Regions from separate parts of the Waltera sp. genome, predicted to be linked through region 1. Evidence: riboswitches for the same ligand, from Rfam matches in the RefSeq annotation. Region 1 holds a riboswitch; the other holds the start of a gene.
The links. A riboswitch is a leader RNA that binds a small molecule or an ion and turns the genes downstream of it on or off. The one in region 1 is predicted to bind FMN.
Positions count from the first base shown of each region.

Region 2: another riboswitch for FMN. It lies ahead of ribD (bifunctional diaminohydroxyphosphoribosylaminopyrimidine deaminase/5-amino-6-(5-phosphoribosylamino)uracil reductase RibD); the one in region 1 lies ahead of ACLTOH_RS13920 (ECF transporter S component).

Region 1 covers NZ_JBKVQF010000031.1:11,480-19,632, forward strand. The annotation lists gene ACLTOH_RS13910 (Tex family protein) at 1-2,259, shown strand, start outside; partial or broken gene ACLTOH_RS13915 (hypothetical protein) at 2,168-2,444, opposite strand; gene ACLTOH_RS13920 (ECF transporter S component) at 2,557-3,294, opposite strand; FMN riboswitch at 3,394-3,531, opposite strand; gene ACLTOH_RS13925 (ABC transporter ATP-binding protein) at 3,823-4,542, shown strand; gene ACLTOH_RS13930 (efflux RND transporter periplasmic adaptor subunit) at 4,650-6,221, shown strand; gene ACLTOH_RS13935 (ABC transporter permease) at 6,233-7,447, shown strand; gene ACLTOH_RS13940 (YcxB family protein) at 7,669-8,145, shown strand.
Region 2 covers NZ_JBKVQF010000034.1:1,280-9,432, forward strand. The annotation lists gene ribE (6,7-dimethyl-8-ribityllumazine synthase) at 1-255, opposite strand, end outside; gene ACLTOH_RS14305 (bifunctional 3,4-dihydroxy-2-butanone-4-phosphate synthase/GTP cyclohydrolase II) at 277-1,473, opposite strand; gene ACLTOH_RS14310 (riboflavin synthase) at 1,486-2,127, opposite strand; gene ribD (bifunctional diaminohydroxyphosphoribosylaminopyrimidine deaminase/5-amino-6-(5-phosphoribosylamino)uracil reductase RibD) at 2,091-3,215, opposite strand; FMN riboswitch at 3,367-3,481, opposite strand; gene ACLTOH_RS14320 (aldose 1-epimerase family protein) at 3,550-4,404, opposite strand; gene ACLTOH_RS14325 (RNA-binding domain-containing protein) at 4,702-6,171, opposite strand; gene ACLTOH_RS14330 (hypothetical protein) at 6,272-6,463, opposite strand; gene ACLTOH_RS14335 (AAA family ATPase) at 6,540-8,024, opposite strand; gene ACLTOH_RS14340 (ABC transporter ATP-binding protein) at 8,102-8,153, opposite strand, start outside.

The DNA.
Region 1 (8,153 bases):
CGTAATCTCGATGAGAGACTGACCTATCTGAGAAGTCTGGAAGATAAAAAGGAGCAGGTGCTGAAGAGCATCGAGGAACAGGGAAAACTTACCGATGAGTTAAAGGAGAAGATTCTGGCAGCCCAGACGCTGGTAGTGGTAGAGGATCTGTACCGCCCCTATCGTCCCAAGAGAAAGACCCGTGCCAGTATTGCAAAGGAGAAGGGTCTGGAACCTCTGGCAGAATATATTCTGCGCCAGGAGGCAACAGAACCGGTGCTTAACGAGGCAGCAAAGTATGTTTCCGAAGAAAAAGAAGTAAAGACCCCGGAGGAAGCATTGCAGGGAGCACAGGATATTATTGCCGAGATGATCTCCGACGATGCGGATCATCGTCTTTACATCCGCAATATCACCGTAGAGGAAGGCATTGTGACCGGTACGGCGAAGGATGAGAAGGCTCAGAGTGTCTACGAGATGTATTACAATTTCGAAGAGCCTGTGAAGAAGATCGCAGGTCACAGAGTATTGGCATTGAACCGTGGAGAGGCAGAAAAAGTACTGACTGTTAAAGTCAATGCACCGGAGGAACGTATTCTGCGTTATCTGGAGAAAAAGCTGATCACGAAGGAAAATGAATATACTACACCGGTAATCTGTGCCGCAGCGGAAGACAGCTACGATCGTTTAATAGCACCCGCTATTGAAAGAGAGATCCGTAACGATCTGACAGAAAAGGCAGAGGATGGAGCGATCAATGTCTTCGGTAAAAATTTAGAGCAGCTGTTGCTGCAGCCTCCTATCGCAGGCAAAGTGGTCTTAGGCTGGGATCCGGCATTCCGTACCGGATGTAAGCTGGCGGTAGTGGATGCTACCGGAAAAGTGTTGGATACGAAGGTAATCTATCCTACCGCACCGCAGAATAAGGTGGAGGAGTCCAAAGCTGAACTGAAGAAACTGATCAAAAAATATAATGTGGATTTAATTTCCGTAGGAAACGGTACAGCCTCCAGAGAGTCCGAGCAGGTAATCGTAGAACTGTTGAAGGAACTGGATCGTCCGGTACAGTATGTGATCGTCAACGAGGCAGGTGCTTCCGTATACTCCGCAAGTAAGCTGGCGACAGAAGAGTTTCCCAATTTTGACGTGGGACAGCGAAGTGCTGCATCCATCGCCAGAAGATTACAGGATCCCCTGGCAGAGCTGGTGAAGATCGATCCCAAGTCCATCGGTGTCGGCCAGTATCAGCACGACATGAACCAAAAGAAATTAAGCGATGCCTTAAGCGGCGTGGTGGAGGACAGTGTAAACAAGGTCGGTGTGGATCTGAATACTGCGTCCGCATCCCTTCTGGAATATGTCTCCGGCATTAACAAGACTATTGCGAAGAATATTGTAGATTACCGAGAAAATAACGGGCGTTTTGTAAGCAGAAAGCAGTTGTTAAAGGTGCCGAAGCTGGGACCTAAGGCATATGAGCAGTGTGCCGGTTTCTTACGGATCCCGGATGGTAAGAATCCTCTGGATGCCACCAGCGTTCATCCTGAATCCTACGAAGCAGCGGAGCAGCTGATGGCGAAGCTGGGACTGACAATGGAGGACATTAAGGAAGCCCAGAAACAGGCGGCAGTTAAGAAAGCTTCCGGCAAGAGCGGGGCACAGGCTTCCGGACAGAAGAACGGCAGTAATGCAGCCAATACAGCAAAGAAACGGGAAGAGCAGAAAGGTAAGACCGTAAGAGTGCATAATACCAATACCGCTATGGGCAAGGCTCTGGCAGCGGCCATGGGTGGTGTGAGCTTTGATAATTCTGCAGAAACTTCTACAAAGAAAAATGCACCGGCAGTACAGAATGCATCAAATGATGCAAAAGATATTTCCGGACTGGAAAAGCGTATTAAGAATAAGAAACTGCTGGCAGAAGAGCTGGGAATCGGCGAGATCACGCTGACAGATATCCTGAAGGAACTGGAGAAGCCGGGCAGAGATCCCAGAGACGATATGCCGAAGCCGATCCTGCGCAGTGATGTTCTGGATATGAAGGATTTAAAGCCCGGCATGATTCTGAAAGGAACCGTGCGTAATGTCATTGACTTTGGTGTGTTCGTGGATATCGGTGTCCATCAGGACGGACTGGTGCACATCTCCCAGATCACCGACCGCTATATCAAGCATCCGCTGGAAGCTGTCAGCGTCGGAGATATTGTGGATGTGCAGGTATTGACTGTGGATGTGGCGAAGAAACGTATCGGTCTGACCATGAAGATCCAGAAGCAGTAATGTTATGACCCGCCCCGATATGAGCATAAAAGTGGGATGATAATCCCACGATATGCGAATAGAGGGCAGGGTGCTATGTGCCAGTGGCACATGTTTAGCACGGACCGAAGCGGAGCGGAGAAGTGGGAATGCGTAGCACGGAACAATCTGCAGGCATCAAAGTCGGGGGCTTTTGACCCCAACATCGTATTATCATAAGAAGAAAGAGGGATAACACAGCAAAATGTTATTCCTCTTTCTTCTTATGATTTTATAACCAATAACACCAAACGATACGAAAAGTGAAATAGATCTTTATTATGCCTTATGACCTGTTTTGATAATAGGGCTTAAAGGCTTGTAGATGAGCAGTGTCACAACAGAGACCAGCGTTCCCTTGATGAGATTCATGGGAGCCACACATGCCACCACGAAGCTTACAATGCTGCCTTCCTTTGCCAGCGGATTGACTTCGGTACCCATTGCCAGGATGGCATCCAGAGGCATTCCGTAGAACTTGGAGAAGGCGGGAAGCAGATATACGGCATTGAATGCGGTACCGAATATCGTCATGACCAGTGTACCGGCAATGCAGGCAAGGATGGCGTTTTTCTTAGTTTTCTTAAAGGAATACACAGCGGAGGCAGGGATGATCAGGCTGCAGCCCACTACGAAATTCGCCAGATCGCCGATGAAAGCGGTAGAGGTACCTTTTATGCACAGCTTCAGCAGTATCTTCACGAATTCCATCATGACACCTGCTACGGGACCGAAAGCAAAGGAACCGACTAAGATCGGCAGCTCACTGAAGTCCATTTTATAGAAGCCGGGGGCAAAAAAGATGGGGAAGTCCAGCACATGCAGGATCATGGCGATGGCGGAAAACATACCGATCATGGCAAGCTTTCTGGTGTTGAAGATCGGCTCAGAAACTCCGTTTTTCTTCTGGGCACTCTTTTCCAGCACCACAGCCACCAGGAAACACCCCACGATGACCGCTAGGAAGATGACTACATAGGCCACATTTTCAGTTACAGTTTGCATTAGTTTGTTCATTTCAGAACTCCTTTCCTATGAGAAAATCAAGGAAAGTCTTCAAAAAAAGCCCCGGAATACAAGCTTCCGGGGCATGGGTATCACAAAAAAATATAAGTGATACGTCTTCTTTCATCCAGACTGTACTGTTGGTTCCGGATTCACACCGGATCAGCCGCAGAATGCATCTGCGGGTCGCGGACTTAAGGATGACCTATTACCGCCAGTAGGGAATTGCACCCAACCCTGAAGAACTTTACCTTATGCATGGAATATAACACTTTGTGAACATATTGTCAATATAGAAAATCTTTAGAATTTTCCCAACATTTTTTTCGGATTTCCCTGTTATAGTAGCTGTACTAACTATTCAGAACCGCATGCGCAAAATCGCCCTTCCAGAGCTTTCCTTTTGCATGACTCTGAATAGTTGCAAATACTTATAGAAATGTGTTGACACTCAATAGATATTATTGTATTATGCAAACAGTACAGTGACACAATGAAGAATACACAGAAAATGTATCATGAAATGGGAGTATGTGAGGAATGAGTGCATTAGTAGAGATCAAAGATGTGTGCAAGGTTTACAATCCTGGGGAAAATGAGGTGCGGGCATTGGATCATGTGAGCCTGACCATCGACGAACAGGAATTTGTGGCCATCATCGGACATTCCGGAAGCGGTAAGTCCACGCTGATGAATATGCTGGGATGCCTGGATGTGCCCACCAGTGGAGAATATTGGCTCCATGGACAGGATGTATCCGCATTGACAGACGATGAACTGTCGGATATCCGCAACCGGGAGATCGGCTTTATTTTCCAGGGATTCAATCTGATCCCCAATCTGACTGCGGTGGAAAATGTAGAACTGCCACTGATCTACCGGGGAGTATCCAGAAGTGTACGGCAGGAGCTTTCCAGAGAAGCACTGAAAAAGGTGGGACTGGAACACCGTATGGATCATAAGCCTTCGGAGATGTCGGGAGGACAACAGCAGAGAGTGGCCATTGCCCGAGCTATTGCTCAGGCACCACCGGTGATCCTGGCGGATGAACCTACCGGCAATCTGGACTCCAATTCCACAAAAGAGATCATGGATATTCTGAAAGGTTTACATAATGAGGGAAGAACAGTCATCCTGATTACCCATGACAATGATATTGCGGCACAGGCAAAACGGGTGATCAAGATCAAGGACGGCAAAGTGGAATCCGATTCCGGACAGATCGTTCCGGTGGAGGAGCTGCAGACAGCAGGAGCGTAGTGGAAAATAAATCTTTCACATGCAATGCCATGCCACCGGTCACGGCTAACAAATTATGAAAAGATAAGAGTATGAATGAATATAGAAAGGATCATAAGTGAGGGATCATGGAACAGCAGGAAAAAACAGAACAGGCACTGAGTGCTAAAAAAATCAAGGAAATGAAGAAAGCAGAAAAGAGAAAGCAAAAAGAAGCAAAAAAGGAACAGAAGGCAAAGAACCCAAGCAAAAAGCGTAAAAAAGCACCTGTTATTATTGCGGCTATCATAATTGTACTGATCGTGATACGCATGGTAAGCTGTGCGTTTTCCGGCAATGCTGGAGTGATGGTAAGCACCACTAATGCATTTCGCGGAGACATCGAAGAAAATGTCAGCACCAGCGGAAAAGTAGCCAGTGAGGAAAAGACCGTTTTATTTGCTCCGGTCAGCGGAAGATTAAGCGAGATCAATGTGGCAGCCGGAGATGCCGTCAAGGCAGGAGATGTCCTGATGACCTACGACATGGATCAGATGGAACAGCGCCTGCAGGAGGCGTCCTTACAGCAGGATAAGAGTAATGCTTCTTATAACAGTACTATGACAGAGAACAGCAAAAGTACAGCAAAACTGAATGAGGCCAATACCAATCTAGCAGTGTTGGATCAGCAGCTTACCGATTACAAGGCATATCTCAAGGAACTGCAGGATAAACTGAGTACGAGCCAGAGGGAGACCCAGAGACAGTTGTCTGAGGAGAGCTACGATCTGAGCAGAAAAGCGGCAGACCTAAACAAAGAACTGCAGGACGGTGTGACAGCAGAACGGGCCAAGGAAATCAATAAGGAATTACAGGATATCAGCAGCAGTCAGGCCAGAAATTCTTACGTGCAGTCTATTGCTAATTCCAGTGATTATGTAGTGAGTATGCAGAATGAGATCGCTACCGTGCAGGAGCATATTACGGAATGTGAAAATTACAAGGCCGAGATGCAGAGCCAGAAGGGCAGCAGTGAGGGAACGATCCTGAATGGCTATCAGTCGCAAGCCTATGCGGCAGATAAGGATCTGGCACAGCTGACCTATCAGGAGGCACAGGAACAGTACGATGCGGCGAAAAAAGGAATTGTTGCGGACTTTGACGGTATTGTAACGGAGTGTACCGGTGTCTCCGGAGCCAGCGTAACAGAAGGAGCACAGCTGATCACACTGGAGAGCAGCCAGAATGTGAAGGTTTCCTTTGATGCTTCCAAGTCCGATGTGGCAAAACTTGCCATCGGGCAGAAAGTAGATATTACCATCTCCGGCAATAAATACGAAGGCGAGATCAGTAAGATCAATCGTATGGCAACACTGAACGCATCCAATACGCCCATGGTAGGGGTAGAAGTACATCTGACCAACCCGGATGACAAGATCATCCTCGGACTGGATGCTAAGCTGACCGTACATACCAACAGTGCACAGGATACATTGTTGATCCCGGTAGAAGCGATCAATGCGGATAAAAATGGAGATTTCCTCTATGTGATCGAGAACGGCATGGTAGTCAAGAGGGCAATTACCTGCGGAATCTCCTCCGATGAATACACAGAGGTCCTGGAGGGTATTACTGAGGAAGACCAGATCATAGTGAACAGCCTCGCGGGTATCAGCCTGGAGGAGGGCATGGCAGTAACGGCTGTGCCCATGGAACAGTAGGAGGCGGATCCATGACACAAGTATGGGAATACATCAAAATTGCATTGATGAATATCCGCAGTAATAAAGGACGTTCGATCCTGACCATGCTGGGCATTATCATAGGAATCTCTTCGGTGATCATGATCATTTCCATAGGTAATGGCGTGAAAAGTGGGATCAACGGAGAACTGAATTCTATGGCGGGCGGCCAGATCGCAGTATATAGTAGTAACACCGCGGAAAACGGAACAGAGGTGGTATTCACGGAAGAGGATATGGATGCCATTCTGGAGAAAGTTCCAAATGTCAAGGCGGTAACACCGTCCTGGAGTTTCAGCGGAAGCGCCACCGGCAGAAAGGGAACTTTTGATGCTGCTGCAACTTTCGGTAAGGCGGGACTGGAATATTCGAGCCAGGATCCGATCATCAAGGGACGTTATTTTACCGATTCGGATTATTATACGGCGAATAAAGTCTGTGTCATTACAGAGAGCAGCGCGAAAACGCTGTTTGGTAATACCAATGTGATCGGAATGAGTTTTGATTATACGTTGTATGGAGTGACACAGGAATTTACGATTGTTGGTATTCGTAAGGACAACGCATCGAAACTTTTCGGAATGGGAGGAACCGGTACAGTGACCATGGAGGCACCCATCTCCACGATATCGGACGGATATGGATTCTATGTGGAGTATACGGATCTGCTGATCGTCAGTGATGGTGCGGACAATGCCTCTCAGGTGGCGAAGGATGTGGTGAGATTGTTGGAGAACCGCCACGGTGTCAGAGGACAGAACGCCATCTTAGTACAGAACTTTAATGATATTATGAGCCAGATGGATCAGATCTTAAGCTACATCACCATTTTCGTGGTATTTGTGGCAGCCATCTCCCTGCTGGTGGGTGGTATCGGCGTTATGAACATTATGCTGGTATCCGTGACAGAGCGTACCAGAGAGATCGGTATCCGGAAATCTCTGGGAGCCAGGACCGGGTCCATCCTGTTACAGTTTCTGTCGGAATCCGCCATCATTACCCTGCTGGGCGGCCTGATCGGTATCCTGATCGGTGTGGCAGGAGCCTTCGGAATCTGCAGCCTGATTGGATTTACTGCAAAGGTGAGTGTGGGTACGGTGCTGGGAGCCAGTATGTTCTCCTCGGCTGTAGGTATTTTCTTTGGAATTTATCCGGCGAAAAAGGCAGCGAAATTAAGCCCTATCGAAGCATTACGGCATGAATAATATGTGATAAAAGTTAAATCATAATTAAACAAAACGTAAACTATAAGAACCGCAGGTCACAGATATTGGAATCCCTGCGGTTCTTTACTTGCTTTTTTATGGGAAAAAATTTATAATGTTCTCTATAGTATGCAATCCTATGCGCAGTCGCCGGATGGTGGGGATGGGATTATAATAGCAAGTAACTATGCAGTCACATTATTATAAGGAAAGAACTCATTATGGTAGAATTGGATGTGAAGATTACATCGGGGGATTTATATGACTTTTTATTGCGGCACAGCTACAACAGTGTGTCCGGACTTCTGGGAGCAGTGATTGGAGCTTTGGGCGTGATCGTGGGCATCTCGAGACAGTACTGGATCTATCTGATTCTTGGCGTGGTGATTCTGTTATATCTCCCATGGACACTCTATATCAAGAGCAAACAGCAGGCAGTAAACAATCCGGTCTTCAAGGAACCGCTGCATTATGTGTTGGATGAGAACGGCATTACCATCTCCCAGGGGGACAGCTCCACCTGTCAGAAATGGGAGGATTGCTTGAAAGCGGTATCCACCGGACGCAGCATCATTGTGTATACGGCGAAAAATAATGCAACAATTTTTCCTAAAAGTCAGATGCAGGATAAGACAACGGATGTTATTGAAATGATTTCCACCCATATGCCGCCCACAAAAGTGAAGATCCGCAGCTAGATGCATGG
Region 2 (8,153 bases), on a different contig from region 1:
AGAACCGCGAATCACGGCACCAAGGCAGATCACAGCATCATACTTTCCGCTTTTTGCCATTTTAGAGGCAACCAGTGGGATCTCAAAAGCACCCGGAACCCATGCAACATGAATATCAGCGTCCTGCACATCGTGCCGGAGCAGACCATCCATTGCTCCGCTCAGAAGTTTGGACGTGATAAATTCGTTGAATCGGGCAGCTACGATACCGACCTTGATATTCTGAGAAACCAGCTTGCCTTCAAATGTTTTCATTTTTAAATACCTCTTTCGTTGTTAATATTCCAGAAGATGCCCCATCCGTGCCTGCTTCGTTTTCAGGTAAAACAGGTCATACGGGGTCGCCGTCATCTGAATGGGTACGCGCTCGGAGATCTCCAGCCCAAACTCGGAGAGCTGATATACTTTGTCCGGGTTATTGGTAAGCAGGCGCAGGCTTTTTACGCCAAGTTCCCGGAGGATCTGTGCGCCGAGATAATACTCCCGTTCATCTCCATGGAACCCCAGAGCGAGATTGGCTTCCAGCGTATCCATGCCCTGCTCCTGAAGTTCATAGGCACGCAGCTTGTTGATCAGACCGATGCCCCGGCCTTCCTGCCGCATATAGAGCAGGATACCCCGGTCTTCTTTTTCGATCTGCGTCATGGCAGCGGCCAGCTGTTGGCCGCAGTCACAACGCAAAGAGCCAAATGTATCTCCTGTCAGGCATTCCGAGTGGACGCGGCACAGAATATCCTTTCCATCGCCAATGTCACCTTTTACCAGTGCAATGTGATGCTCTCCGTTCAGGCGGCTCACAAAACCATAAGCTCTGAAGGTGCCATACTTGGTGGGCAGGTTCACTGCCGTCACCTGATCGACCAGTTTATCGTGACACTTGCGGTACTCCTGTAAATCACGGATGGTGATGAATTTGATCTGGAAACGCTCTGCCAGCTTTGCCAGTTCAGCGGTGCGCATCATCGTGCCATCCTCCCGCATGATCTCGCAGCACAGGCCGCATTCTTTCAGCCCTGCCAGACGGCACAGGTCAACGGTTGCTTCCGTGTGACCGTTGCGCTCCAACACACCGTTCTTTTTTGCCAGAAGGGGGAACATATGGCCCGGTCTGCGGAAATCTTCTGCTTTTGCGTGATCGTCCACACAAGCCATCGCCGTAATGGAACGCTCTGCGGCAGAAATGCCCGTAGAAGTAGAAACGTGGTCGATGGACACCGTAAATGCCGTTTCATGGTTGTCGGTGTTATGCTGCACCATCTGCGGAAATTGCAGCTTCTGGACGAAAGCCTCGGACATCGGCATACAGATCAGACCTTTGCCGTGGGTCGCCATAAAGTTGACGTTTTCGGTGGTGGCAAATTCGGCAGCACAGATGAAGTCCCCCTCGTTTTCACGGTCGGGGTCATCCGTTACCAGAATGATTTTTCCTTGCTTCAGGTCTTGCAAAGCTTCGGGAATGGTATTGAAGTTCATCGTAAACTCTCCTTAAAAGCCGCAGCGCAGCAGCATTTCTTTTGTGAGCGTGTTTTGCTTCGGTGTTTCTGATGGAAGCAGCCTCTCGATATATTTTCCAACAACATCGGTTTCCAAATTGACAAAATCCCCTTTGTGCCGTTGGTTCAGGTTCGTCTGACGGACGGTGTGCGGTATCGTGGACACGGAAAAGCCCGTAGGTTCCACCGCAGCCACGGTCAGGCTGATACCGTCTATTGTGATAGAGCCTTTTTCAACGACATAGCGAAGGATCGCAGAATCTGCATGAATGATGTACCAGATAGCCGTATCGTCTTTTCGGATATTAGCAATGCGTCCGACGCCATCCACATGGCCTGCTACGATGTGTCCGCCAAAACGTCCGTTGGCCGGCATGGCACGTTCCAGATTGACAGCACTTCCAACGGTGAGCTGTGCAAGTGCAGAGCGGTTCAAGGTCTCGTGCATGACATCCGCAGCAAAGCTATCCGGGAAGAGCTGCCTGACGGTCAGACAGATGCCGTTGACGGCGATGCTGTCGCCGATCCTGGTTCCTTCCAGAACCGTTTTTGCACGAACAGTCAGTACGGCGGAATGCTGTCCCCGATTGATGGATTTTATTGTTCCGACTTCTTCCACGATTCCGGTAAACACGGGTACTCCACCTCACTTTCGATCAGGAAATCTTTGCCAAGCTGTTCCAATCGGCTGTTCTTCAGGCGGAATGCAGCATCCGGAAGCGGGACACCTGCACCCTCAATGGGTGCTTTGGCATCCCTTCCTCCGAACAGCTTCGGGGCAATGTAAGCCTGTACCTGCTGCACGATGCCGCTTTCCAGTGCAGACCAGTTCAAGGTTCCGCCGCCTTCCAGTAGAATGCTGTCGATCTGCTCCTGCCCCAGCTGTTCCATCAGTTGCAGAAGATTCACATGACCGCAATGCGCTTCCAGACAAAGGACCCGGCACCCGGCCTGTTGATATGCCGCCTGCTTCTCCGGGTCGCCGCAGCAGGTCGCAAGAATGGTCGGAACCTGTTTGGCGGTCATGACCATCTGGGATTGCAGCGGTGTCCGCAAATGTGTATCACAGATGATCCGGACGGGATCACGGCCACCCTCTATCCGGCAGGTCAGCAGTGGGTCATCTGCTAGGATGGTTCCGACTCCCACCATAATGCCGCGGAATCGGTGTCGCTGCCGTTGAACATGATTCCGGGCAATTTCCCCGGTGATCCATTTGGAAGCGCCTGTGTATGTGGCGATTTTTCCGTCCATCGTCATGGCGTATTTCATGGAAACGAAGGGGCGTTTTGTGGTGATATAGTGGAAGAACACCTTGTTCAGCGCATCGCATTCCTCTTGCAGAACATTTTCGGTCACATCTATGCCGTGTGCGCGCAGGATTGCAATTCCTTTTCCAGCCACCAGCGGATTCGGGTCAGCAGAACCCACGACCACCCGGTGAATGCCCGCGTCCAGAATCGCATCCACGCAGGGCGGCTGCTTTCCGTAATGGCAGCACGGCTCCAATGTCACATACAGGGTCGCTCCCTGCGGATCTTCGGTGCAGGATGCCAGCGCATTGCGCTCCGCATGAGCCTGACCGTATCTCTGGTGCCAGCCCTGTCCGATGGTCCTGCCCTCTTTTACGACCACGGCACCCACCATCGGGTTGGGAGATGTCCATCCGCAACCTTTTTTTGCAAGCTGCAAAGCCAGACGCATATACTCTTTGTCGTTCATCGTGTCGCCTCCAAAAGAAAAAGCCCTGAACAAAACCGTTCAGGGCAAGCCGAAAAGACACAAGGGACCCTTGTGCAAAAAAGAAAGCTCCAGAATGCAAACGCATCCCAGAGCAGCCTCCACAAGCGCAGAACCGTGCGGGCTCTGCGCTTGGTATCTTCTTTCATCCAGACTGTACTGTCGGCTTCGGAGTTTCACCGAATCATGCCTTGCGGCTCGTGGGCTATACCACCGGTAGGGAATTGCACCCTGCCCTGAAGATCTTTATAAAATTGTCTATGTATAAGACTATAATCTTTCTTTCCTTTTCTGTCAAGAGAATTTTTCTGGCTTTCTATACTGCCTCCACCGTATAATGGGCTTTCCAGATACCGCCCGGTGCAATCAGATTTCCCCACTCCCGATCTTTTAAATCTCCGGTAAAATCAGCACTGTCACAGCGTCCATACCATGGCTCTACACATATAAACGGTACATCTGCTCCCGCCAGTGACCAGACTCCAAACAATGGAGCATCCATCGTAACGGTCAGATAGGGATTTCCTTCCATGTCACAAAGAGAGACTTCATGCACATTCTGATTTTCAATCACAAGGGCATCATCATCAAACAGATGATCGGTAACTGTCAGATAACTATTTTTCAATTCATAATCCACAGTACCGTTTCCGACCAGACCATCCACAATCGTTGTACTTGTAAGCGGACCAGCTACATCAAAGCGGATTTTACAATTTTTCGGACGATTGAATGCCGGATGCCCGCCAATCGAAAACGGAAGTTCTTCCTCCGAAGGATTTTCCACCTGCCAGAGCACTTCCAGCTTATTTTCCTCGATGTGATATCCAATACGAAGGGTAAACGCATAAGGATATTTTGCCATGGTTTCCTCATTGGATTTTAATACAAACCAGAGCGTATCCTCCGTCTGAGAATCCAGCGTAAAATCCATATCGCGGGCAAATCCGTGCTGTCCCATGGTGTAAGTCTGTCCTTTGGTACGAAACTGTTTGTCTTTTACCGCTCCAACAAACGGAAACAGTACCGGTGAGGTGCGTCCCCAGAATTTTGGATCAGCTTTCCACATATATTCTTTTCCGGTATTTTTACGGACCAGAGATTTTAATTCTGCCCCATGTTCCTCCACTTCGATTGCAATGAGTTCATTCTCAAGCTTATGTCTTGCCATATGTTCCATCTCCTCTGATTCTATAAATTACGCGTTACCGCTTCACTTTTTCTCTCCCTGTCCATTTTATCTTATGCTATTTTACCGAGGTTTGTCAATGGACTGAATTTGCGAAGAAGTAGCAACAGATACTAAATCTTCAAGTGCAAGCACTCTAGGTTCCTCCGGATTACTGTCTCTGTTTACAATAGTGTTAATCTGCTTTGGTATATTTTTATTCACAAGCTCAGGGAAAACCACTCTGACATACATTCACTCCTTTACACTTTTGCTGATATACTTTTTCAGAATTACAGTTTATTCTATAATCTCCCAATACCCATTTTTCGGTGAACCATGACGAACCACAATATCTGATTCTTTCATTTTTTTAATATTATTTTCAACAGTCCGCCTAGATATATCTATTCTGTCTGCTATTTTTTTGACCGAAATATATTTATCTTCTGCTATACAATCTAGTATTTTCTCCTGAGTCTCCGTCAATTTCTGTGCTTTTTCTCTGATACGGACTTTATCTCCGAAATCATTTCCACCATTTACTCCACCATTTACTCCACCATTTACTCCACCATTTACTCCACTATTTTCTCCACCATTTGCATTATGCTGCACATTCCTATATAAATTCACCCGAAACATATCATCAAATACTTCCACAGTCGGAACAGGCAGTCCATATTCTCCAGCAACACTTATAATTCTTCTGATGCCACTTCCCCACGCTTCTACCAGTCCCATCTGACCAAATATATTTGCAATCAGCTTGTTTCTAATCTTGGAATGACCTTTCATCACTTCCTCGTAGGTTAGTCCATTGTATAGTCCACCTGGAGATGTCACTTCTAAGCGATCATCATAAATTGCCACCTGTATGCAGGATTCATCTAACAGGTTTCTGTGACAATGTGCGTTGATTATCATTTCACGAATTGCTTCTACTGGGAGTTCATAGCTTTCCCGACGCACTAAGCCATCTATTGTCACTCCAAGTCTGATATTTCTCAAAACAAAATCAACCGCACTCTCTATCTGCTTGTATATCGGTCCAGTATATTCCCGTTTATCAAGAAAAACCGTTCTATCCGTTCCCTTGAATACGGCGCACTGCGTCTTTGCAAACGGAAAATAATCTGATGTTAGCAGCACATACGCATTTGATGCAAGCACATTGCCTTCGCTTTTCTTCAAAATTTTCCAATTAAACAACTGCTCTTTTCTTACATCATGCCCCGAAAGTCCTGCCTTCTTTCGGAAATCTTCAATATCCTTGCATAAAGACTGCGTTGCTTCTTCCGTCACTTCATATCCTACACAAGTAAGCTCATCCCAAGAAATACGGGCGCCTTCCATCTCCAGCTCACTTATCTTTTCCTGATGCGCATGTCTGGAAGTACCAGCCACACGAATATAGGTGCCTTTCGCCTTACCTTGGGCTTTAATATAATATGGTCGGTTTTTTCCTGCTTCCACCGTGATAACAATGACTGTCTTGCCATCAACCGTCTGCGGCCCAATGTCCGGTATGATCTGCGGTTCACAAGAATCTGATATAGCATTTGTCAAAGCGTCCATAGCTTGAAACAAACTATCATTGTCAACACCAACTACCTGATGTGTTTTATCATCAATACCTATGACCAGTCTGCCACCCTGTGTATTGGCAAAAGCCACAACTGTTTTCATATATTTTTCGCTTTTATCCGGTACAACTACCTTGTATTCAATATTCTTTGATTCGCCAGAAAACAGCTCATCTTTTGCCATAATGCTACCTCCAATTTTCTTGTTCTAATCTCTACTTTCATCTTATCAAGCAGATTATCCGCTGCATCCGGTGCCATCAGATCCTTTGAAATATAATGCACTATATCTCCGCCTTTAATTGATTAAAAGCCTCATCAACAGATACAGCATCAATTCTTTTTGCCTGTGCAAGTCCGGTCTGCATCATAGTATCAAATTCAGCTTGTGTTATAGAATCTCTCGTAGCAAGTTTATCCGGAATATCAAGTGAAAATGGTACTCGTGCTGTTACATTTGCAGTTTTTGTTGCCATAGTATGCACCTCCTATTTCCGATAGTGTTCCACCTTGTATGGCTTTTTACAACACAAATATTTTTTAACCAGCCATTTAAATGAGGAGTTTTCTCACCATCTCAGCATCAAAGGTAACAGATTTCAGATGATCCACCTCAATCTGATACAGCGCATTTGCAGCAATATGTTCTGCCGCCTGCTCCAAATCACGGATTCCACTGGTACCCGAATACAGATCCACGATTGTATTTAATGCCTCATCTGTGATGATACATTCCTCTTCCTTTAAGCTCATGCGCTTTAATACCTTAGGCAGTGCAAATTTTGAGAAGATAATCTTCTTTTCCTCAAACGTATAATCCGGGATATCAATTACCGCAAAACGGGACAGAATCGGTGCGCTGATCTGCTCCTTATCGTTTGCTGTTGCAATCGGATAAACACCAGATGTCGGGATCATACACTCGATATAGTTATCTGTAAATCCCAGATTATCCAGAAGTGTCAGTAAGACATCTGCCGGATTTCCGTTTCCTTTTCCAGAAGCTGCCTTATCCAGCTCATTGATAATAAATACCAGGCTTGACTCTCCTGCCATGGCAAATGCATCCATGATGATCCCCGGCTTTGCGTTAGCATAAATTCTCGAACTTCCGGTCAGCTGCTCCGGATCATTGATGGAACTCATATCAAGAGTTGTCCACGGAAGTTTTAAAATACGGGCAACTGCATAGGCAATCTGCGATTTTCCGGTTCCTGCCGGTCCCACCAGAAGCAGTCCGTATGCCGGAAGCGTATGTGTGCGGTTGATCTGAATGATCGTCTCAATGATTCTCTGCTTTACACGCTCCATGCCATACAGTTCCTCATCTAAAATCCGACGGGCTTCCTTGGGATCAATGGCCTCAAAATAATTGTTTTTCCACTGGATATTCATCATGATGGAAAGTGCACGCTGTGCATGACGCCGCTCTTCCGGAGACACTTCATTGGAACGTGCCACTGCTAAATTCCGGCGTGCCCACAACCGGATGTTATCCGGCATGGTCCGTCCTGCGCAGGTCATAAAATCGGTGATGCTCTGAATACTGGTGAGCTTCATATCATCGCCGTCTTCCTCCTGCTCCTCATCCACCGCTTCCTCACTCGGTGCACTGCTGGCAAACAGACGCTCCATCATAAACTGTAAAAAGCCATCTTCCGCGGAAAGCTTTTTTCCACCGCCAAATGCAATTTCACGGATCTTATACACAGCATATCCATCCGGTGTGTTCTCTCCAGACAGCCGGACATTAATGTGGTTTTCCCCCAGCCAGCGAAGCAGATTGACAAAACGGGCATCCACCCGCAAAATATCCGCACATACAGTTCCGTCTTCCTGGGTAAACTCAAATGCTGTGCGCTTTGTCTGGTTCGTGAACACTCCGCAGGAATGATATTTCCACTGCTTTGCCGTATTATCTAAAACCAGAATCGGATATTTTGCACTTGCAGTGTTTTCATTCGACTGAAATGTTGTATAGGTACACTCACAGGCTTTCTTTTCTTCCGTTGTATTGCTGAAATCAAATACAGGCATATCTATCTCCCTTCTACATGATTTAAGGGTCAAAAACAGTTTTGACCCTTATCATGCATAAACAATTCTGTTATTTTCTACGAAAGCAGTGCTTTATCACTTGCAAATTCCTCACCGCTTACTTTTTCA